4 regions of the Catonella sp. genome follow, and region 2 is predicted to be linked to each of the others. Evidence: predicted binding sites of a transcription regulator. Region 2 holds the regulator's gene; each other region holds the start of a gene.
What was found. Region 2 encodes Rex, which represses fermentation and respiration genes when NADH is low (regulators of the CRP and FNR family bind a similar motif). Its sites were predicted from a motif close to ATTGTTAANTANTTAACAAT; they were not measured.
Positions count from the first base shown of each region.

Region 1 (5,607 bases), on a different contig from region 2:
ATAGGCTGACCACCGCCGCCTACGCAGCCTCCCGGACAAGCCATAACCTCTACGAAGTCGTACTTCTTAGTTCCTGCATCTATTTCCTCTATAAGCCTTCTTGTATTTGCAAGGCCGTTTACTACAGCTATTCTAAGGTCGATGTCTTTGAGATTGAAGGTAGCCTCTGTAAGTCCTGTTTTCTGTGACTCAGCTCTTATTACCTTGAAAGCATCAGGAGGGCAGTTTTCACCCATAAGTGAGTGGTAAGCTGTTCTAAGGGCAGCCTCCATAACACCACCTGTAGCTCCGAAGATAATACCTGCGCCTGTTACATCGTGGAAGAGGTGGTCAGGCTCAGAATCTTCAAGTGTCTCAGGAAGGATATGGAAAGCCTTAATCATTCTAACAAGCTCTCTTGAGGTAAGCACACAGTCTGTATCGTGTCCTGCATATTCCTCGTGGAAGAATTCCATATTGCGCTCGCCCTTTTTAGCTACACAAGGCATGATAGCTACTGAATATATGTTTTCAGGATCTACCCCAATTTCCTGAGCAAAATGAGTCTTCATAACTGAACCAAACATCTGCATTGGTGATTTAGCTGATGACAGCTGGCCTGTAAGGTGAGGGTAGTTACTCTTAAGGAAGCGCACCCAACCAGGACAGCAGGAGGTAAACATTGGCTTATCTTTAAGCTCTCCATTTGAGAATCTGGCTATGAACTCGCTTGCTTCCTCCATTATGGTAAGGTCAGCAGAGAAGGCTGTATCAAATACATAGTCGACACCGATTCTTCTAAGAGAATCAAATATCTTTCCAACAGTGGCTTCGCTAAGGTCAAGTCCAAGACTTTCACCCCATGCAGCTCTTACAGCAGGAGCTACTTGAACTACAACCACCTTCTTTGGATCAGCAATAGCTCTTAAGAATTCCTCGGTATCATCTCTTTCTTTAAGAGCACCTACAGGACAGTGGGTTATACACTGACCGCAAAGAGAACAGTCTGCTTCTGCTATTGTTCTTGAACCTGATACATTTATCGTTGATCTTGCACCTGTGCCCTCAAGAGTCCAGATACCAAGCCCTGCAACCTTATCACAGACCTGCACGCAGCGCATACATTTGATACATTTTTTAGAATCCCTTATAAGTGGGAATGTCTTATCCCATTCCTGAACCTCAAGACGCTCCTCATAAAGAGTGTCTGTGATGTTTAGGTCATTTGCAAGAGTCTGAAGCGAGCAGTTACGGCTTCTTACGCAGGTTGCACATTTGCAGTCGTGCTGTGAAAGTATCATCTGTACTGTTCTGCGTCTTGCAAGTCTTACCTTAGGGCTGTTGGTATATACTACCATCCCTTCTTCAACCTTGTTGTTGCAGGCTGTTACAAACTTATCCTTGCCCTCTATTTCAACTATACAAACACGACAGGCAGCTATTTCATTGATTTCCTTTAAGAAACAAAGGTGAGGAACAGGAACTCCGGCACTATAAGCCGCATCCATTATGGAAGTTCCCTCAGGCACATTTACGCTTCTTCCATCTATTGTTAAATTTACCATATATTCTCACGACCTCCTTTGAATATTCCAAAGCCAAAGTGGTCACATCTGAGACAGCGACCTGATTCCTGGCAGGCTTCCTTTTTGTTCATGCAATTCTCTACACCATCAAAGTCATGTACCCTGTCAGAAGCTTCACGCTCCGTAAGTTCAACTCTGCCACAGGCTGAGTGCTCTACCTTGCTTGGAAGAGGGATATCGACATCGCAGGTAATATCGTGCTTATAGCCTAAGAATTCGTCAATATTTGCAGCCATAACCTTTGCAGCGGCAATAGCCTTGATTACGGTAGCAGGGCCTGAAGCACAGTCTCCACCTGCAAATATTCCCGGAAGTCCTGTAAATCCACCGTTAGGCATGGTAAACATCTTACCCTTTTGTACAGGTATTCCTTCATCTTCATAGTATTTGGTCTCTATATTCTGACCGATTGCTACTATGAGAGTCTCGCAAGGAATGAACTCATCTGGCTCGCCTGTAGGTATTACAGAGGCTCTTCCGTCACTTATTTTAGATATCATCTGAGGTGTTACCCAGATACCCTTTATATGTCCATTTTCTATTTCAAGTCTTGAAGGAGCCTTAAGTGCAACCATCTCAACACCTTCAGCAAGAGCACCTTCGATTTCAGCAGGAAGGGCAGTCATATCTGCTATTCTACGTCTGTAGACGCAGCTAACCTTCTTCGCGCCAAGTCTGACTGCTGTTCTTACTGCATCCATAGCCACGTTACCACCACCGATGATGGCTACATTCTGTCCTGTAAGGTCGTCATACTGCTCAACACCTACATTTCTAAGGAACTTAACTGCAGACATAACTCCTTCAGCATCTTCGCCTTCAAGCCCAAGCTTTTTATCGGTAGACGCGCCTATAGTTATAAGAACTGCATCGTATTCTTTCTTTAAGTCAGGTAAGAGGAGGTCAACACCAAGTTTAAGACCGTATTTTACTTCTACACCTGTAGCAAGGATAGCGTCTGTATCCTCCTCAAGTCTGTCTTTTGGCAGACGATAGTTAGGAATGCCGTATCTAAGCATACCACCAAGCTTAGGCAACATTTCATATACAGTTGTCTGATGCCCCATAAGCTGTAAATAGTAAGCTGCTGAAAGCCCTGAAGGACCTCCGCCGATAATGGCAATCTTCTTGCCTGTAGAAGGTGCACATGGAGGAGGTGGAACCTTTCCTGCCATATCAGCTGCAACACGCTTGATTCCTCTGATATTTACAGCATCATCTACCATATTTCTTCTGCATTTTTCTTCGCAAGGATGCTCACAGATAAATCCACAGGTAGTTGGGAATGGATTATCCTTTCTTATGAGCCTGATTGCATCAGCATAGCGCTCTTCCCTAACAAGGGCGAGATATCCCGGAACATCCACATGTGCAGGGCAGAGAGCAACACAAGGAACAGGCTGCTTTGTCATACAGTTACAGCGGCCATTTCTGATATGCTCTTCAAAGTCATCACGACAAGCGGTAACTGTCTTATACACCATATGTGCAGCTTCGTAACCAATAGCGCAGTCTGCAGTTTCTGAAATTGATTTGGCAGTCTCCTCTATAAGGTCGATGATGTCCATAGTGGCTGTACCATTAAGAACAGTTGTCATCATGTGCTTTAGATGGAGCAGTCCTACACGACAGGGAACACATTTTCCACAGGTCTGTGCATGGCACATTTCAATAAATGCTCTTGTGATGTCTACAGGACAGAGTCCGGGAGGGCTTGCCTCTATTCTTTTGTCCAGAGTTCTGTACAAGTCTTCAATTACAAGAGTGGCTCTGTCCGGCGTAAAAATTTCCAAACGGCTCATTTTAACTACCTCCTTTGATTTACCATCATAATTTTTGAACCGATAACTACTCATTTGTAAAAATATGCAAAAAACCATGGATTAATTCTCAAAAATATCCCACAAATATAGTTTTAATATCGATAATTTAATTGTACAAAATAGCTAAAGGAAAATCAAGGATAGTTAAAAAATAAACAAATAAACTGGAAGATTTATAGAAATTATTGATAATAATTATCAGTTGTTATATATTTAGCCTTCCGTTATAATGAAAGCCTATGTGTAACCTAAGTTTGTGTGATATATTTTGATAAGTGCCAGAAGCACGTAAATTCATTGTTTGCTTGTTTGATGAGGAATTTGTCATTTATTACAAAAATATTGATTAAGGAGATTTATGAGAAAGAAAATAATTAATACTGTATTGACATTTGTGTTAGGTTTATCACTTACTGCCTGTGGAACTGCTACAGCGACAAAAAATATTAATGTTGAGCCTGAGAATAAGCCTACCTCAAGTAAAAATATTGTAGTGGAAGCAAATGCTTCAGAGGCAGCAGTATCTGCTGTTAATGTGAATAAGACTGAAGAAAGTGACAAAGTGGCTACAAGCAGTGCCACGAAGGCTGATGTGTCAGACAAGTCATCAAAGGAAGTATATAACTGCTGTGGCTTCATAGAGGACAGCGGCGTTACGGTAAAGATTGCAGGAATTAAAGGAAACGATATAGTAGGCCTGGCTAAGCTTATTGATAACGCAAAGCAGGATAAGACAGTAAATGGCTATGATTTTAGTCAGTCATCTTCATCTGAGGAACTTGGCGATAAGCTTGTAAAAGGTGAGCTTGACATGGCAGTACTTCCTATTGAAGCTGCTGTAAAGCTTTATGATAAAACAGGCGGTAATATCAGGATGGTTGCAACTACTGTGATTGATGTTACTAAAAAGTGGGATAAGTCTAACAGGAAAAAACATTCTATGTCAGGTATCTTTACAACTGCTAAGTTTGTTAGGGAAAATAAGCATGCTGTAGACGCTCTATTAGGAGACTATAGTTATTCTGCAATGTGGATGACTGAGAAGGAGAATGAGGAAGAGTCTGGGAAGTTAATCAAAGAATATGATGCTGCTGATACTGATAAGGCGGCTAAGATAATTGCTTCAGGGAAGGTAGCCTGCCTTAGAGGAGAAACTATGAAAAAGGCAGCTAAGACCTATCTTGGTTCACTTAAAAAGGTGGACAAAAAGGCTATAGGTGAACTGCCGGAGGATAACTTTTACTATATAAGGGATGCTGAATAAAACATAAAAAGTCCTACAGGAAATTTAAACCTGTAGGACTTTGTTGTTAATGAAATTTCTTCGTTATTATGCTAAACAACAATAAAAAATAGGATGTCAAAATGTCTGACACCCTATTCTTATGATAATTTTCTTTGCAAATTTAGATTACTTCTTTATCTTCTTACTTTTGATAAAAATCTTTGTAAGTATTTTAGCTGCATTATTCTCAGTAACCTTCTTCTTTACATTCTTAATATCCTTTTTGGTAAGAGCACCTGTCTTTATAAGGCCGGCTACATAGGCTCTTGCCCACTTTGAAGTCTTAACTCCCTTTAGATACTTCTTTGTATCCTTCTTGTTGGCCTTTTTGATTATCTTCTTTTTCACAAGCTCTTTTGCAAACTGTTCAAGAGTAAGGCCTTTCTTGGCATTTATCTTCTTACGGATAGCCTTCAGTTTGTTCTTATCAGCAGTCTTCTTAAGCTTTGCTATAAGCTTGTCAAAAGCTGATAGCTTCACAGGACTAAGAGGGGTAGTGTCATCACTAACAGTTGTGTTTGATGAACCGTTATCGTTGATGGATGGAACTACCGGATAGATAATCTGTCCGCCACCGCCAGTACTTGGCTGACTAGGAGTAACCGGCTGTGAAGGCGGAACCGGATTACTAGGCTGTGGAGTAGGTTGTGGAGCAGGCTGTGGTGTAGGTTGTGGAGCTGGCTGTGGTGCCGGCTGAGGTGTAGGTTGTGGAGTCGGCTGAGGTGTTGGTTGTGGTGTAGGTTGCGGAGTAGGCTGCACAGGCTTAGTAGGATCAACCAAGCTTATGGTTGTCTTCATATATCCAACAATGTATTCAGAATCATTATATCTAGCTTCCTTTACAGCTCCACTACGTAGGTCAAGCGCAATCTCATATCTGTTATTTCCAAGTGACTTTAGCCCAGGACTTTCAAGCCTGTAGCCAGCAGGAAGA
Region 1 covers NZ_DBHIEC010000002.1:161,092-166,698, reverse strand. Annotated here, with positions in the region: gene ACO6HM_RS01850 ([FeFe] hydrogenase, group A) at 1-1,544, opposite strand, end outside; gene ACO6HM_RS01845 (NAD(P)-binding protein) at 1,538-3,367, opposite strand; gene ACO6HM_RS01840 (hypothetical protein) at 3,747-4,652, shown strand; gene ACO6HM_RS01835 (leucine-rich repeat domain-containing protein) at 4,800-5,607, opposite strand, start outside.
Region 1: a site for Rex is predicted at 3,529-3,548, ahead of ACO6HM_RS01845 (NAD(P)-binding protein). Genes of this name have one in related genera too.

Region 2 (5,607 bases):
AAGGCAGCTATTACAAAATAAAGGATAGAACCATAGATGTTGATATATTCAACAAGGACAAATACAAGGCTACGCATGACAAGTTAACGGGACTTTATAATAGTGATTACTTTTGCGACAAGGTTGAAGAAATATTAAAGGAGAATCCGGATAAAGATTACTATATTTTATGCTCTGATGTTCAGGATTTCAAACTTATCAATGATTCTTTTGGAAAAGTTGTTGGTGACAAAGTGCTTAACTCAATAGCTTGGAAGCTAAGAGAAAAAATAACTAAGAATACTTTGTATTGCAGGCTTTCAGGAGACAAGTTCTGTATTCTTACAGAGAAAGATAAGTTTGATGAAGAACTATACAAAAGTATAGCAAAAGAAGTATCGATGACCGATGGCATACACTATCCTATCAATATGCAGATAGGTGTGTACTACATTGAGGATAGAAAATTATCTCCATCTATGATGATTGACAGAGCAGGAATGGCTATATCTAAGAACAAGGAAGATTATCAGAATAAGATATTCTACTATGATGATAAGATAAGAGAATTAAAATACTGGGAACAGAGACTTTCAGGTGAACTTGACAATGCCATCAGTGACAATCAGCTAAAGGTGTATCTGCAGGCACAGTGTGATGGGGATGGCAAGGTTATAGGAGCTGAGGCTCTTATCAGGTGGATTCACCCTACCGAAGGTCTGATGCCGCCGTATAGATTCATACCTATGTTTGAGAAAAACGGTCTTATAAGCAAGGTGGATTTGTTTGTATGGAAAGAAGCAGCAAAACTATTAAAGAAATGGCAGAATGAAGGAAATGGTCATTATTATATTTCAGTGAATATTTCGCCTGCAGACTTCTATTTTCTAGATATTTACAAAGAGCTTGTAAGGATAGTTGAAAAATATGAAATTAACCCTGCAAGACTAAAGCTTGAAATCACAGAAACCCTGATTATGAAGGATGTTGAGAGTAGGCTTATGATAGTAGAAAAGCTTAGGGACTTTGGATTTACAGTGGAGATGGACGACTTTGGAAGTGGATATTCTTCACTTAATATGCTTAAGGATATATCTGTAGATGTACTCAAGCTTGATATGGGATTCTTATATAAAACAAAGGATGAAGAAAAGAGCAGGAAGATTATAGGAATGATAGTTCAGCTCTCGAAGGCTCTTGATATGCCTGTAATCTGTGAAGGTGTAGAAACAAAATCACAGTTTGAATTCTTAAGAAATATCAAATGTGATTATTTCCAAGGATATTTGTTTGCGAAACCTGTATCTGTTAAAGAATTTGAAGAAATACATATGTAAATAGGTATATCACACTACTATTGCGATTGGAATGCGGGTGTGATATACTGTTTTTAGCTTTGTTAATTTTTTGCCGAGACTTCTGAAAAGCTGATTCAAAGGAGTCATTTTTTCAGTAGTTTCGGGATTTACAAAGCCAGTATAAAAAGGAGATAGTAAAATTATGTTTAAGAGTTTTAGTATGGAACTTGCAGGACGTACCCTTACAGTAGATATAGACAGGGTTGCCAAGCAGGCTAATGGTGCAGCGCTTATGCACTATGGCGATACAGTTGTTCTTTCTACCTGTACAGCATCAGAGAAGCCAAGAGAAGGTATTGATTTCTTCCCACTTTCAGTGGAATATGAGGAGAAGCAGTATGCTGTAGGTAAGATTCCGGGAGGCTTTAACAAGAGAGAGGGTAAGGCTTCTGAGAATGCGGTACTTACTTCAAGGGTAATTGACCGTCCTATGCGTCCTCTTTTCCCAAAGGATTACAGAAATGATGTTACACTGAACAACCTTGTTCTTAGCGTAGATCCGACCTGCTCTCCTGAACTTACTGCCATGCTTGGTTCAGCTATAGCAACAGCTATATCTGATGTGCCTTTTGACGGACCTTGTGCAACTACGCAGGTAGGTCTTATTGACGGAGAATTTGTAATCAATCCAAGTAATGCCCAGATGGCTTGCTCAGCCCTTAAGCTCACAGTTGCTTCTACAAAAGAGAAGGTTATTATGATAGAGGCAGGTGCTGATGAGCTGCCTGAGGCAAAGATGATTGAGGCTATATATAAGGCTCATGAAATCAACCAGGAGATCATCGCATTTATCGAGAAGATAACAGCAGAGTGTGGCAAGCCTAAGTCAGAGTATGAGAGATATGCAGTACCGGAGGAGTTCTTTGCTGCAATCAAGGAAGTTGTTACACCGGAGGAGATGGAAAAGGCTGTATTTACTGATGAAAAGCAGGTAAGGGAAGAGAACATTTCTGCTATCATGGATAAGCTTAGCGAGCATTTTGCTGAAAATGAAGAATGGCTTCCTTTCCTTTCTGACGCCGTATATCAGTATCAGAAGAAGACTGTCAGAAAGATGATATTAAAAGACCATAAGCGTCCGGACGGCCGTGAGATGTCTCAGATAAGAAAGCTTGCAGCTGAAGTTGATCTCATACCTCGTGTTCATGGCTCAGCTATGTTCACAAGAGGCCAGACTCAGATTTGTAATATTACCACTCTTGCACCTCTTTCAGAGGTTCAGAAGGTGGACGGACTTAATGCAGAAGAGACCTACAAGAGATATATTCATCACTATAACTTTCCTTCATATTCAGTAGGAGAGACAAAGCCATCAAGAGGACCGGGAAGAAGAGAGATAGGACATGGTGCTTTGGCTGAAAGAGCTCTTATACCGGTACTTCCTAGCGAAGAGGAATTCCCATACGCTATCCGTACAGTATCAGAGACTTTCGAGTCAAACGGATCAACTTCCATGGCTTCCACCTGCGCATCCTGTATGTCGCTTATGGCTGCGGGTGTGCCTATTAAGAGGATGGTAGCAGGCATTTCCTGTGGCTTGGTTACAGGTGAGACAGATGAGGACTATGTACTCCTTACAGATATTCAGGGACTTGAAGACTTCTTTGGAGACATGGACTTTAAGGTAACAGGTACAACAGAGGGAATCACGGCTATTCAGATGGATATCAAGATTCACGGCCTTACAAGGGAGATAGTAGAAGGTGCGATCGCAAGAACAAGGGAAGCCAGAATGTTCATCATGGACACCTGTATGAGACCTGCAATAGCAGAGCCTAGACCAAGTGTGAATGAATATGCACCTAAGATTGAGCAGATTAAGATTGATCCTGAAAAAATTGGTGAGGTTGTTGGACAGAAGGGTAAGACCATCAATGCCATCATAGACAAGACAGGAGTTAAGATAGACATTACCGATGAAGGAAATGTAAGTATTTGTGGTACGGACATTGATAAGATAAATGAAGCTAAAGAAATAATAAGAATGATAGTGACTGAGTTTGAAGAAGGTAAGGTTTATACCGGTAAGGTTGTATCAATAAAAGAATTCGGTGCCTTTGTTGAATTTGCTCCTGGTAAAGAAGGAATGGTGCATATTTCTAAGGTTTCAAAAGAGAGAATAAACAATGTTGAAGATGTGCTTACGCTTGGAGATATAGTAAAGACTATCTGCCTTGGAAAAGATAAGATGGGAAGAATATCATTTAGTATTAAGGATGTACCTGCAGGAGTGTAAATCATAACACTGAATGGGGTTGGAGGAAAAAATATGGAGTCAAAGAATATATCTCCTGCGGTCATAAAGAGACTGCCTAGATATTACAGATATCTGGGGGATTTACTGAAATCGGGGATAGACAGGATTTCTTCTAAAGAGTTAAGCGAGAGAATGCAGGTTACGGCATCTCAGATTAGACAAGACTTAAATAATTTTGGGGGCTTCGGTCAGCAGGGTTATGGTTACAATGTAGAGTATCTATACAATGAGATTGCCAAAATTTTGGGGCTTGATAAAGACTACAGCCTTATTATAGTAGGAGCAGGTAATCTAGGAACTGCAATCACGAATTATACTGATTTTGCAAAAAGAGGATTTTATGTAAAGCAGGTCTTTGATATTAAGCCTGAATTAATTGGTAAGAAAATCGGAACTATAGAAATACTTGGAATGGACAGCCTGCCTGATTATATCAAAAATAATCAGGTAGACATAGCTGCCATTACAGTTCCGAAGGAAATGGCAACTGAAACTGCAGCAAAACTCGTAAAGTGCGGTATCAAGGCGATATGGAACTTTGCACCTGTAGATCTTAGATTACCAAAGGATGTTATAGTTGAAACAATTCACCTTTCGGACACTTTGATGAGACTCTCTTATTCACTTAAAAATAAGGGGTCTAAGTAAAGGAATATTAGCTTGATTATAGGGATTGGTAATGATTTAATTGAAAAATCAAGAGTCAAAAAAGCATGCGAAAAGGATGCTTTTTTGTCGTATGTTTTTACTGAGCATGAAAGAGAGCTGATTCAAAAAAAACCTGATAGGGCAGCAGGAAACTGGGCTGTGAAAGAAGCAGTGGCAAAGGCGATGGGAACAGGCTTTCTGGGATTTAAGATAAGAGAGATAGAAGTCCTAAGGGATGAGCTTGGGAAACCCTATGTGAACTTATATGGTAGTGCAAAATTAAAACAAGAGGAACTTGGTATTAAAGCATTCTTTGTTTCAATCTCGGATACCAAAGAATATGTGAGTGCTGTAGCAGTGGCGGAGGGCTGATTATGATAAGACTTGTAGACAGCGAAGGAGCAAAAAAACTAGATGAAGATGCAAGAAAACTTGGCATGCCCGGGATGGTGCTTATGGAAAGAGCGGCTCTGTCTGTGGCGGAGTTTATAAGGGATAAGCTTCTAAGAGATGACGAGGATAAAAAGATTATAGCAGTTTGCGGCTCCGGCAACAATGGCGGAGATGGCATTGCCTGTGCAAGAATACTCCATGAATGGGGGTATAATTCAGAGGTAATAATGGTTGGGAAAAAAGAAAAGTTTACCAATCAGACAAAGCTGCAGATAAGGCTTGCTAAAAATAGCGGAGTAGCAGTTAAAATAGCCAATCCAGCCAAGCTAATTACTGAAAAAAGTGAATTTAACCAGGCTATAGTCATAGATGCGGTATTTGGAGTGGGATTTAAGGGTAAGCTTGAAGGAGACTTGGCTAAGTTTACCGAGTATATCAATATGTTTGATTCAGTGAAGGTAGCGGTGGACATCCCTTCGGGAGTGAATGGCAGCAATGGAAAGGTTGAAGGGGTAGCTGTTAAATGTGATTACACAATTACTTTTGGCGTAAATAAGCTGGGGATAGCCGTATATCCGGGTAAAGATTATGCAGGTGAGATTGTTGTGGCTGACATAGGTTTTCCTAAAAAAGCCCTGGAGATGGTTTCTCCAGATACATTTACCTTTGATGAGTCTCAAATAAGCTACTATATGCCTGAAAGAAGAGAGTACAGCAATAAGGGGGACTTTGGTAAGATACTGATAATAGCGGGTTCAGAGGAAATGTGCGGAGCATCTTTCCTTTCAGCTCTTGCGGCATACAGAACAGGTGGAGGACTTATTAGACTCTTTGTGCCTGAAGCAAACAGACAGTCTCTGCAAAACCTGCTTCCGGAAGCTATACTTACTACATATGAAGATAGTGCTGACAAGGCGATAAGTAAGGTAACTGCAGATAAATTGGAGAAGGCTGTGAAGGAATGGGCAGCCG
Region 2 covers NZ_DBHIEC010000008.1:40,747-46,353, reverse strand. Annotated here, with positions in the region: gene ACO6HM_RS05735 (EAL domain-containing protein) at 1-1,316, shown strand, start outside; gene ACO6HM_RS05730 (polyribonucleotide nucleotidyltransferase) at 1,480-3,573, shown strand; gene ACO6HM_RS05725 (redox-sensing transcriptional repressor Rex) at 3,607-4,242, shown strand; gene acpS (holo-ACP synthase) at 4,255-4,614, shown strand; gene ACO6HM_RS05715 (NAD(P)H-hydrate dehydratase) at 4,617-5,607, shown strand, end outside.

Region 3 (5,607 bases), on a different contig from region 2:
GCATCCATAGCAGAACCACCACCAATTGCAATGATACAATCAGGCTCAAAGCTTCTCATAAGTTCTGCACCTTTTTTAGCTGAATTCAGTGTAGGATCAGGAGCTACGTCTGAGAAAGTCTGATGTACTATGCCTAACTGGTCTAACTTATCTGAAACAGACTTGGTATAGCCATTCTGGAAAAGGAAAGTATCTGTTACTATAAATACCTTCTTTTTATTCATTACATCCCTTAATTCTTCAAGTGCTACAGGGAGACATCCCTTCTTGAAGTAAACCTTTTCAGGTGCTCTAAACCAAAGCATATTTTCTCTCCTCTCGGCTACATTCTTGATATTTAACAACTGCTTGATTCCTACATTTTCAGAAACTGAGTTGCCTCCCCAAGAACCACATCCAAGAGTAAGAGATGGAGTGAGCATGAAGTTATATATATCTCCGATACCTCCCTGTGAAGCAGGTGTATTGACTAAGATACGGCAGGTCTTCATGCGCTCACCAAACTCTGCTATCTTTTCTCTTTCGATAACTGAGTTAACATAGAGAGAAGAAGTATGTCCGTAACCACCATCTGCAATCAATCTTTCTGCTTTGCTTAGAGCATCTGCAAAATCTTTTGACTTATACATAGCAAGTACCGGTGAAAGCTTCTCATGTGCAAACTCTTCGCTAAGTTCAACACTTGTAACCTCTCCTATAAGAATCTTGGTTGCAGGGTCTACCTTAACTCCTGCAAGTTCAGCTATTGTAGCAGCTTTCTGACCAACTATCTTAGCATTCAGAGCGCCATTTATAATTATCGTCTTACGAACTTTTTCAATCTCATCCTTCTTAAGGAAGTAGCAGCCTCTTCTCTTAAATTCAGCCTTAACTGCATCATATATCTTTGCATCTACAATCACTGACTGCTCAGAAGCACAAATCATACCATTATCAAAGGTCTTCGAATGGATGATTGAGTTGACTGCCATAAGGATATCGGCTGACTCATCAATGATAGCAGGGGTATTACCGGCACCAACACCGAGCGCAGGCTTTCCTGATGAATAAGCACTCTTAACCATTGCAGGACCACCTGTAGCAAGGATACAGTCACATTCTTTCATAACCAGATTGGTCATCTCAAGACTAGGAACATCTATCCAGTCAATGATTCCTTCAGGCGCACCAGCTTTTACAGCAGCCTCAAGCACAACTCTTGCCGCTTCTGCAGTACATTTCTTAGCTCGTGGATGTGGGCTTATGATAATACCATTTCTGGTCTTAAGCGCTATAAGTGTCTTAAATATAGCAGTTGAAGTAGGATTAGTGGTAGGAATAACTGCAGCAAGTATACCAAGAGGCTCTGCAACTCTTGCAAATCCAAACTCTTTATCTTCATCAATAACACCACAGGTCTTAGAGTTCTTATATTTGTTATAAATATACTCTGCGGCATAGTTATTCTTGATAACCTTGTCTTCCACGATACCCATGCCTGTCTCTTCGACCGCCATTTTAGCAAGAGGAAGTCTCTGCTGATTGGCAGCAGTTGCGGCTGCAAAGAAAATCTTATCTACCTGCTCCTGTGAATAGGTAGAAAACTCTTCTTGTGCTGCACGAAGCTTCTTAAGAGCCTTCTCAAGCGATTCAACACTGTCAATGATGTCACGAGTCTTTTTTTCCATCGTAATTCTCCCTTCAATCTGCCGGTTTACCGGTGTGTATTTTTTAGGATAAAACAGCCTTGTTATTTTTTTAACTAGCTTGTTAAAATTTTATCATTCTTTCTTTGTTCTGTCAATCTCTTTTTTTTTAATATACCACGAAACTCTTACACTTTCCAGCATTAAAACAATAATTTGTATATTGAATACATTACTCAAAGTCCAGCTCTACAGGGCAGTGGTCACTTCCCAATACCTCAGAGTGAATCTTGGCATCTCTAAGTCTGTCTTTAAAATCATCAGAGGTGATAAAGTAGTCAATGCGCCAGCCTGTATTCTTTTCTCTTGCCTTAAATCTGTAGGACCACCAGGAATATACATTTTCAAGTTCAGGATAAAAATATCTGAAGGTATCGATGTAACCGGCATCTAATAGCTCCGACATCTTTCCTCTTTCTTCATCTGTAAAACCTGCATTTCTACGATTTGTTTTTGGATTCTTAAGGTCTATCTCCTTATGTGCTACATTCAAGTCTCCGCAAAGTATAACAGGTTTAGTTTTCTTTAGTCCGTTAAGGTAAGCTCTAAAGTCATCCTCCCATACCATTCTGTAGTCAAGTCTTTCAAGCTCCTGTTTTGCATTAGGTGTGTAACATACAACAAAAAAATGGTCTTCATATTCTGCTGTAATTACCCTTCCCTCGTGGTCGTGTTCGTCTATTCCCATATCGTATGTTACATTTATTGGTTTCACCTTAGTAAACAACGCAGTGCCTGAGTAACCCTTTTTCTCAGCATAGTTCCAGTACTGATAGTAACCAGGCAAATCAAGCTCTAGCTGACCTTCTGAAAGCTTAATCTCCTGAAGTCCGAAGGCGTCTGCATCTATTTCATTAAAAAAATCCATGAAACCCTTTGTAAGGCAGGCTCTTAGCCCATTAACATTCCAAGATATATACTTCATTTTATTTCCCTTCTTATACTGTTTTAATAATATGATGTGGATGTCAAAAGTATTTGATACTTCAATCAACAAAAAAAGTCCCTGAAAAAACAGGGACTAAATTTTATTTTGCATAATCAACAGCTCTGGACTCACGAATAATGCTCACTTTTATCTGGCCCGGATACTCTAGAGAAGCTTCTATCTTCTTAGATAAATTACGTGCCAAAAGCACCATCTCAGAATCAGCAACCTGATCAGGAAAAACAACGACTCTGACTTCCCTGCCGGCCTGAATAGCAAAAGATTTGTCAACACCTTCAAACTCATTAGCTATGTCTTCTAGCTCCTTGAGTCTGTTAGTATAGGTCTCTAAGGTTTCTCTTCTTGCACCAGGTCTTGCGGCAGAGATAGCATCTGCAGCCTGAACAAGACAAGAGATAAGTGTAGAAGGCTCTACATCTCCATGATGAGACTCAACTGCATTGATGACAGTAGGTGATTCCTTATACTTTTTGCAAAGCTCAACACCAATCTGTACGTGTGAACCTTCCTGCTCTCTATCTACAGACTTACCAATATCATGCAAAAGTCCGGCTCTCTTAGCAAGTTTAACATCACAACCACACTCTGCAGCTAGGATGCCAGACAGCTGAGCAACTTCAACTGAGTGTCTAAGTACATTCTGACCATAACTGGTTCTAAACTTCATTCTACCAAGAAGTTTAATAAGCTCTGGGTGAATTCCATGAATGCCACACTCAAGAGCAGCAGCTTCACCTTCTTCTCTTATCTGTACCTCAACCTCTTTTTGTGCCTTTTCGACCATTTCCTCAATTCTTGCAGGATGAATTCTTCCGTCTACGATGAGCTTTTCAAGCGCAATCCTTGCAACCTCTCTCCTAACCGGATCAAACCCTGAGAGAACAACCGCCTCTGGAGTATCATCGATTATAAGGTCAACTCCGGTAAGAGTTTCAAGAGTTCTGATGTTACGACCCTCTCTACCTATAATCCTACCTTTCATCTCATCATTAGGAAGCTGTACCACAGATATAGTAGCCTCAGCAATATGGTCAGCAGCACAGCGCTGGATAGCAGAAACAACAATCTCCTTCGCCTTTTTATCCGCGTCTTCTTTTGCTCTGTTTTCGAGTTCTTTGACCATAACCGCCATTTCGTGCTTAACATCATCTTCGACAGTTTTAAGGATATAATCTTTTGCCTGATCGGAGGTCATTCCTGATATTCTTTCAAGCTCAGCAAGCTGCTTTGAATGAAGCTCCTCCACATCCTTTTTCCCTTTTTCAAGTTCCGCCTCACGTTCATTTAGCTTAATTTCACGTTTCTCAAGTGCTTCACTTTTTCTGTCTGTAGCTTCTTCCTTTGTTAATACCCTTTTTTCGTACTTCTGTAATTCTGTTCTTCTCTCCCTACTTTCCCTCTCAAACTCATTTTTAGCTTTCAGAGATTCCTCTTTGGCTTCGAGCAAGGCTTCACGTTTCTTAGTTTCAGCTTCTAAATTAGCTTTCTCAATAATTTCCCTGGCTCTTTCCTCTGCAGTTCCAACCTTAGATTCATAGTTCTTAATACGGTTAGAAATCGCAATTTTCCAAACAGTAGGAGCAGTAACCGCAGCAGTAACGAATACAGCAATAGCTGTAACAACAATCGGTTCCACCGGAGCACCTCCTTATTTAATTTTCATTGTACAATAAATCTATGCTAAATTATCATTCCATAATTCAACTGATACATACAACAGTTAAATTTTATACTGTTTGATAAAAAAAGTCAAGTACGAGAGAGGTAATCACATAGTACTGAAGCAATCAATTCCGTATTAAACCCCTTCCTGTAAAGGTAAGCATATATTTTTCTCTTTTTTTCTTCATCTACCTCCTTAGGATTTTTAATTTTCTTCCTAAGTAAGTTGAATAAAGCTTCTTCATCACTCCTGTCATCAACCATCAAATTTTCTATTATAGTTCCTTCTATACCTTTTGCTGCAAGCTCCATTTTCAACTGGCGTTTACTTTTAGACTTACCTCTGTAATTAATATAGTTCTCAGCATACCTTTCATCATTGACATAATTAAACTTTTTAACATAATTTAGTGCATCATCAATAACATCAGGAGGAAAATCTTTAAGAGACAGTTTTCTTTTTAAATCTGCTTCAGAACAGTCTGCACGGCTAAGAATGTCTAACGCCTTCTTTCTGGCCCTTGGTATAATGGTTTCCTTTATAAGTGCTTCATACCTTTCATCAGGAAATTCGTTTTCTTCTTTTATGCAATACCTTCTTATATCGCTCTGATAAACGTAAAATACCAACGTATCAGCTGTTACACGGAATTTGTACTTGTTTACCTTTTCAACATTTTCAATGAACATATCAATTGCTTTCCGAAGAACTACTCTTCATCATATACTTCCTGTTCTTCCGCTTCTTCTATATCTGGCTCTCCACTTTTTGACTCAATAGCTTTATTTGCATGTAACTCTCTAACTTTTTTCTCTATTTCTTCAAATACCGAAGGGTTACTATCGAGATATATCTTAACATTCTCCCTACCCTGCCCAATCTTCTCACCATTATATGAGAACCATGCACCTGATTTTACTACTATATTATTATCCACTGCAATATCAAGTACGTCTCCTGTCCTGCTAATTCCTTGACCAAACATTATATCAAACTGAGCTTCCTTAAAAGGAGGTGCTATTTTATTTTTAACTACCTTAATTTTGGTTCTGTTACCAATGACTTCTCCACCTTGCTTTATAACATCTGCCTTTCTAACATCCATCCTTATGGATGCATAGAACTTAAGGGCTCTACCGCCTGTTGTAGTTTCAGGGCTGCCAAACATAACTCCAATCTTCTCACGAAGCTGGTTGATAAATACCACTATACAATTAGTCTTACTAATAACAGATGTCAGCTTTCTAAGTGCCTGGCTCATAAGACGAGCCTGTAAGCCAACGTGTGAATCTCCCATGTCACCGTCGATT
Region 3 covers NZ_DBHIEC010000006.1:129,866-135,472, forward strand. Annotated here, with positions in the region: gene adhE (bifunctional acetaldehyde-CoA/alcohol dehydrogenase) at 1-1,667, opposite strand, end outside; gene ACO6HM_RS04880 (exodeoxyribonuclease III) at 1,858-2,610, opposite strand; gene rny (ribonuclease Y) at 2,714-4,261, opposite strand; gene ACO6HM_RS04890 (regulatory protein RecX) at 4,384-4,986, opposite strand; gene recA (recombinase RecA) at 5,007-5,607, opposite strand, start outside.
Region 3: a site for Rex is predicted at 1,746-1,765, ahead of adhE (bifunctional acetaldehyde-CoA/alcohol dehydrogenase). Genes of this name have one in related genera too.

Region 4 (5,607 bases), on a different contig from region 2:
CGTTACAAGGGATTTGATAGCTGATTCTACAGAATGTATGGCACTTGCACACCAGTTTGATGCATTGGTTATGATACCTAACTGTGATAAAAATGTACCCGGCCTCCTTATGGCGGCTGCAAGGGTGAATGTACCTACAGTCTTTGTATCAGGCGGCCCTATGCTTGCAGGCAAGGTAAAGGGCTGTAAGACAAGCCTTTCCTCTATGTTTGAGGCAGTAGGAGCCTATGCAGCGGGGAACTTAAGCGAAGAAGATGTACTGGAATATGAAAATAAAGCCTGTCCAACCTGTGGCTCCTGCTCAGGTATGTATACAGCAAATTCAATGAACTGCCTTACAGAGGCACTTGGAATGGGACTTCGTGGCAACGGCACCATCCCTGCTGTATATTCAGAGAGAATTAAGCTTGCAAAACACGCAGGAATGGCAGTCATGGAAATGTTTAGAAGAGACATAAAACCTCGTGACATCATGACTCGTGAAGCTATAATCAATGCACTTACAGTGGATATGGCACTTGGCTGTTCTACCAATTCCATGCTCCATCTCCCTGCTATTGCGCACGAGATAGGATTTGACTTTGACATAGCATTTGCAAACCCAATTAGTGAGAAAACTCCTAACCTCTGCCACCTTGCACCTGCCGGCAACACCTATATGGAAGACCTAAATGAGGCAGGAGGCGTATATGCGGTAATGAAGGAGCTTGCAGACATTGGCCTCATCAATACCGAATGTATGACAGTTACAGGCAAGACCATAGGCGAGAATATTAAAAATGCTTACAATAGGGATGAAGAGGTTATCAGGCCTGTGAGCAATCCATTTAGCAAGACAGGAGGCCTTGCCGTACTTAAAGGCAATATCGCACCTGACGGAAGCGTTGTAAAGCGCTCAGCGGTTGTAGAAGAAATGATGGTACACGAAGGCCCTGCAAGGGTATTTGAGTCAGAGGAAGATGCCGTAGCTGCAATCAAGGGTGGCAAGATAGTGCCTGGAGATGTAGTGGTTATCAGGTATGAAGGGCCAAAGGGAGGCCCTGGTATGAGGGAGATGCTAAACCCTACCTCTGCAATAGCAGGTATGGGACTTGGCTCATCTGTAGCCCTTATAACTGATGGAAGATTCTCAGGTGCATCAAGAGGAGCATCCATAGGTCATGTTTCTCCTGAGGCAGCAGTAGGAGGACCTATTGCACTCATTGAAGAGGGAGATATTATTTCAATTAACATCCCTGAAATGACACTTAATGTAAAGCTTTCAGATGAAGAGCTTGAAAATAGAAGAAAGAACTGGAAACCAAAGGAAATGGCTGAGGTTACAGGCTATCTAAAGAGATATCAGGCTATGGTTACATCAGGCAACAGAGGAGCCATACTTGAAGTGCCTAAGATGCAGTAATATATTTATTTGATTGAAAGGAAAAGGAGAATTTATGGCAGAACTTAATGGATCGCAGATACTTGTTGAATGTTTGAAGGAGCAGGGAGTAGATACTATTTTTGGATATCCTGGCGGAGCAGTATTAAATCTCTATGATGAGCTTTACCGCCATCAGGATGAAATAAAGCATATCCTTACTTCTCACGAGCAGGGAGCTGCACATGCAGCTGACGGATATGCAAGGGCAACAGGTAAGGTCGGAGTCTGCCTTGCGACAAGCGGTCCGGGTGCAACCAATCTTGTAACCGGTATTGCCAATGCATATATGGATTCTGTTCCTATGGTAGCAATTACAGGAAATGTAGGCACCAATCTTCTTGGAAAGGATTCTTTTCAGGAGGTAGACATAGCAGGCGTGACCATGCCTATTACAAAGCATAACTTCATTGTAAAGGATGTAAAGAAGCTTGTAAAGACTATAAGAAGAGCATTTAAGATAGCTGCAAGCGGAAGACCCGGCCCTGTGCTTGTGGATATAACCAAGGATGTAACAGCCAATAAATGCGAATACAAAAAAGAGGATGTTAAGAAGGCGGATAAGGCCAAGAAAGAAAAAAGCTTTACTGAAAAAGAGCTTGATAAGGCAGCAGAAATGATAGCTAAGGCAAAACGCCCTGTCATTTTCCTTGGTGGCGGTGCCATCATCTCAGAAGCACACAAAGAAATAAAAGCCTTAGTTGACCTTATGGATGCCCCTGTTTGTGATTCTCTTATGGGAAAGGGAGCATTTGACGGCACTGACAAGCGCTATATGGGAATGATTGGTATGCACGGCACTAAGACTGCCAACTTCTCAGTTACTGAATGTGACCTCCTTGTGGTGCTTGGTGCAAGATTCTCAGACCGAGTTACAGGCAATACCAAGAGCTTTGCAAAGAGAGCCAAGATACTTCATATAGACATCGATCCTGCTGAAATAAATAAGAACATTAAGGTTGACCTTAGCATCGAGGGAGATGTAAAGGATGTACTTAAGGAGCTTAACAAGAAGCTTACTAAGCAGTCCCATGATGAATGGATGGAGCATATTGCAGAGATGCAGGCAAAGTATCCACTCAGATATCACGAAAATGAACTTACAGGCCCATATTTTATAGAGGAGCTTTACAGACTTACAAAGGGTGACGCCATCATTTCTACAGAAGTAGGACAGCATCAGATGTGGGCTGCACAGTTCTACAAGTATAGTAAGCCTAGAACCCTGCTCACATCAGGTGGTCTTGGAACTATGGGCTACGGGCTTGGAGCGTCCATCGGAGCGCAGATAGGCCTCCCAAACAAGCAGGTTATCAACCTTGCGGGAGATGGATGCTTCCGTATGAATATGAATGAGCTTGCAACTGCCGCACATTACAATGTGCCTATTATCGAAGTAGTATTTAACAACAATGTACTCGGTATGGTAAGACAGTGGCAGACTCTCTTCTACGGCAAGAGATACTCTCAGACTCTGCTTTCTCAGGATATTGACTATGTAAAGCTTGCTGAGTCAATGAATATAAAGGCTTTTAGGGTAACTAAGAAAGATGAAGTTGACGAGGTTATTAAGAAGGCTCTTAAGGCTAAAGGTCCGGTATTCATAGAAGTTGTAATCGATAAGAATGAAAGCGTATGGCCTATGGTGCCAGCCGGCGCAACTCTAGAGGAGACTTTCTCTGAGGAGGATGTAAAGGAAAAAGAGGCTAAGGCTAAGAAGTAAAGATAGAAATTAAAGAAACAGACTTGCATAAAGTAAGGGCTGTTTCTTTTACTATAAAGTATAGCAATAAGAATTGTGAATACTTTAACGAACAGAGGAGGGAACATATGGAAAGAGTTTATAATTTTTCAGCAGGACCTGCAGTGCTTCCCGAGGAAGTACTTAAAGAGTGCCAGGAAGAAATGATGAATTATGGGGGCAAAGGTATGTCAGTTATGGAGATGAGCCACCGCTCCAAAGCCTTTGAAAGCATTATAAATACTGCAGAAGCTGACCTTAGAGAGCTTATGAACATTCCTGATAATTATAAGGTGCTTTTCTTACAGGGCGGAGCCTCACTTCAGTTTGCCATGATTCCTATGAACCTTATGAAAAATAAGGTGGCTGACTACATTATCACAGGTCAGTGGGCAAAGAAGGCCTTTGAAGAAGCAAAGATATACGGTGATGCTGTAGCAGTGGCATCCTCTGCCGATGAAACCTTTTCATATATTCCTGACTGTAGCGACCTGCCTATAAGGGACAATGCAGACTATGTATACATATGCGAAAATAATACAATATACGGAACCAAGTTTAAGACTCTGCCTAATACAAAGGGCAAGACTCTTGTAGCTGATGTATCCTCCTGCTTTTTAAGCGAGCCTGTGGATGTAAGCAAATACGGTATCATTTACGGAGGAGTCCAGAAGAACATTGGACCTGCAGGAACTGTAATTGTGATTATAAGAGAAGATTTGATTACGGAAGATGTACTTCCCGGTACACCTACAATGATGAAGTACAAGATACATGCAGATAATAAGTCACTTTACAATACCCCACCTGCCTACGGTATCTATGTATGCGGCAAGGTATTTAAATGGCTTAAGGCGCAGGGCGGGCTTGGCGTGATGAAGGAGAAAAATGAGAAAAAAGCTGGTATTCTTTACGATTTTCTTGATAATAGCAAATTTTTTAAGGGCACAGTCAGAAAAGAAGACCGTTCTTTAATGAATGTACCTTTTGTAACAGGGAATGAAGAGTTGGATGCAAAATTTATAAAAGCGGCACAGGCAGCAGGCTTTGTAAACCTTAAAGGACATAGAAGTGTTGGTGGAATGAGAGCAAGTATCTACAATGCCATGCCGATAGAGGGAGTAGAGAAACTTGTTGAATTTATGAAGAAATTTGAGGCTGAAAACCTATAGTCTAAATGATAACGGCTGAAACATTTGTAATATTTAGGACTTAAAAAATATTAAACAGGTACAACTGAAATATATCTGTGGAAATATTAAAATTACAGGACAAAATATGAGCATCTGGGAGCTTGTTAGGGGGGGATACTATGTATAGAATAAAAACATTAAATAATATATCAGACATAGGACTTAAAGAGCTTGATGAAAATTATAGCTTTGTAGAAGAGTTGAGTGAGGCAGATGCTGTTCTTGTAAGAAGTGCAGATATGAAGTCTCTTGAACTTGGTGACAATCTTCTTGCCATAGCCAGAGCAGGTGTCGGAGTTAACAATATCCCTCTGGATAAATGTGCTGAGCAGGGAATAGTTGTATTCAATACTCCGGGAGCCAATGCTAATGCGGTTAAGGAGCTTGTTATAGCAGGACTCTTCCTTGCTGCAAGGGATGTGGTAGGTGGAATCAACTGGGTGCAGGATAACAAGGATGCAGAGGGGCTTTCTAAGCTTGTAGAAAAGGAAAAAGGAAACTTTGCAGGCAATGAGATAGAGGGGAAGAAACTTGGTGTAATAGGCCTTGGAGCCATAGGTGTGCTTGTTGCCAATGCATCAAAGAGACTTGGAATGGAGGTTTACGGCTGCGACCCTTATATCTCTGTAGAACATGCCTGGAGTCTTTCAAGGGATGTAATCCATGTAAAGACTGTAGAAGAGATATATAGAACCTGTGACTATATTACAGTACATGTACCTCTTATGGATGCAACTAAGCACATGATAAATGTTTACAGCCTTGGTCTTATGAAAGACGGAGTAGTTATCTTAAACTTCTCAAGAGATGCCCTGGTAAATGATGAGGATATTGAAAAAGCGCTTGCCAGTGGTAAGGTTAAGAAGTATGTAACTGACTTTCCAAATGAAAAAACAGCTAATATGAAAGGTGTTATAGCTATTCCACACCTTGGAGCCTCTACGGAGGAATCAGAGGATAACTGCGCAGTTATGGCAGTTAAGGAAGTTGTAGATTACCTTGAAAAGGGAAGTATAAAAAACTCTGTCAACTACCCAAACTGTGAGGTAGCAAAGCATACAAGTGTTTCACGAATTACCATATTACATAAGAATATCCCGAGCATGATAACTAAATTTACAACTGTGCTTTCTTCTTACAATGTAAATATTGAGGAGCTTGTAAACAAGAGTAAGGGAGACTATGCCTACTCTGTATTTGACATAGATACCATAGTTACAGATGAAATGAGAAAGGCACTTAGTGAGATAGAG
Region 4 covers NZ_DBHIEC010000009.1:87,121-92,727, reverse strand. Annotated here, with positions in the region: gene ilvD (dihydroxy-acid dehydratase) at 1-1,402, shown strand, start outside; gene ilvB (biosynthetic-type acetolactate synthase large subunit) at 1,437-3,143, shown strand; gene serC (3-phosphoserine/phosphohydroxythreonine transaminase) at 3,251-4,333, shown strand; gene ACO6HM_RS06415 (phosphoglycerate dehydrogenase) at 4,474-5,607, shown strand, end outside.
Region 4: a site for Rex is predicted at 3,216-3,235, ahead of serC (3-phosphoserine/phosphohydroxythreonine transaminase). Genes of this name have one in related genera too.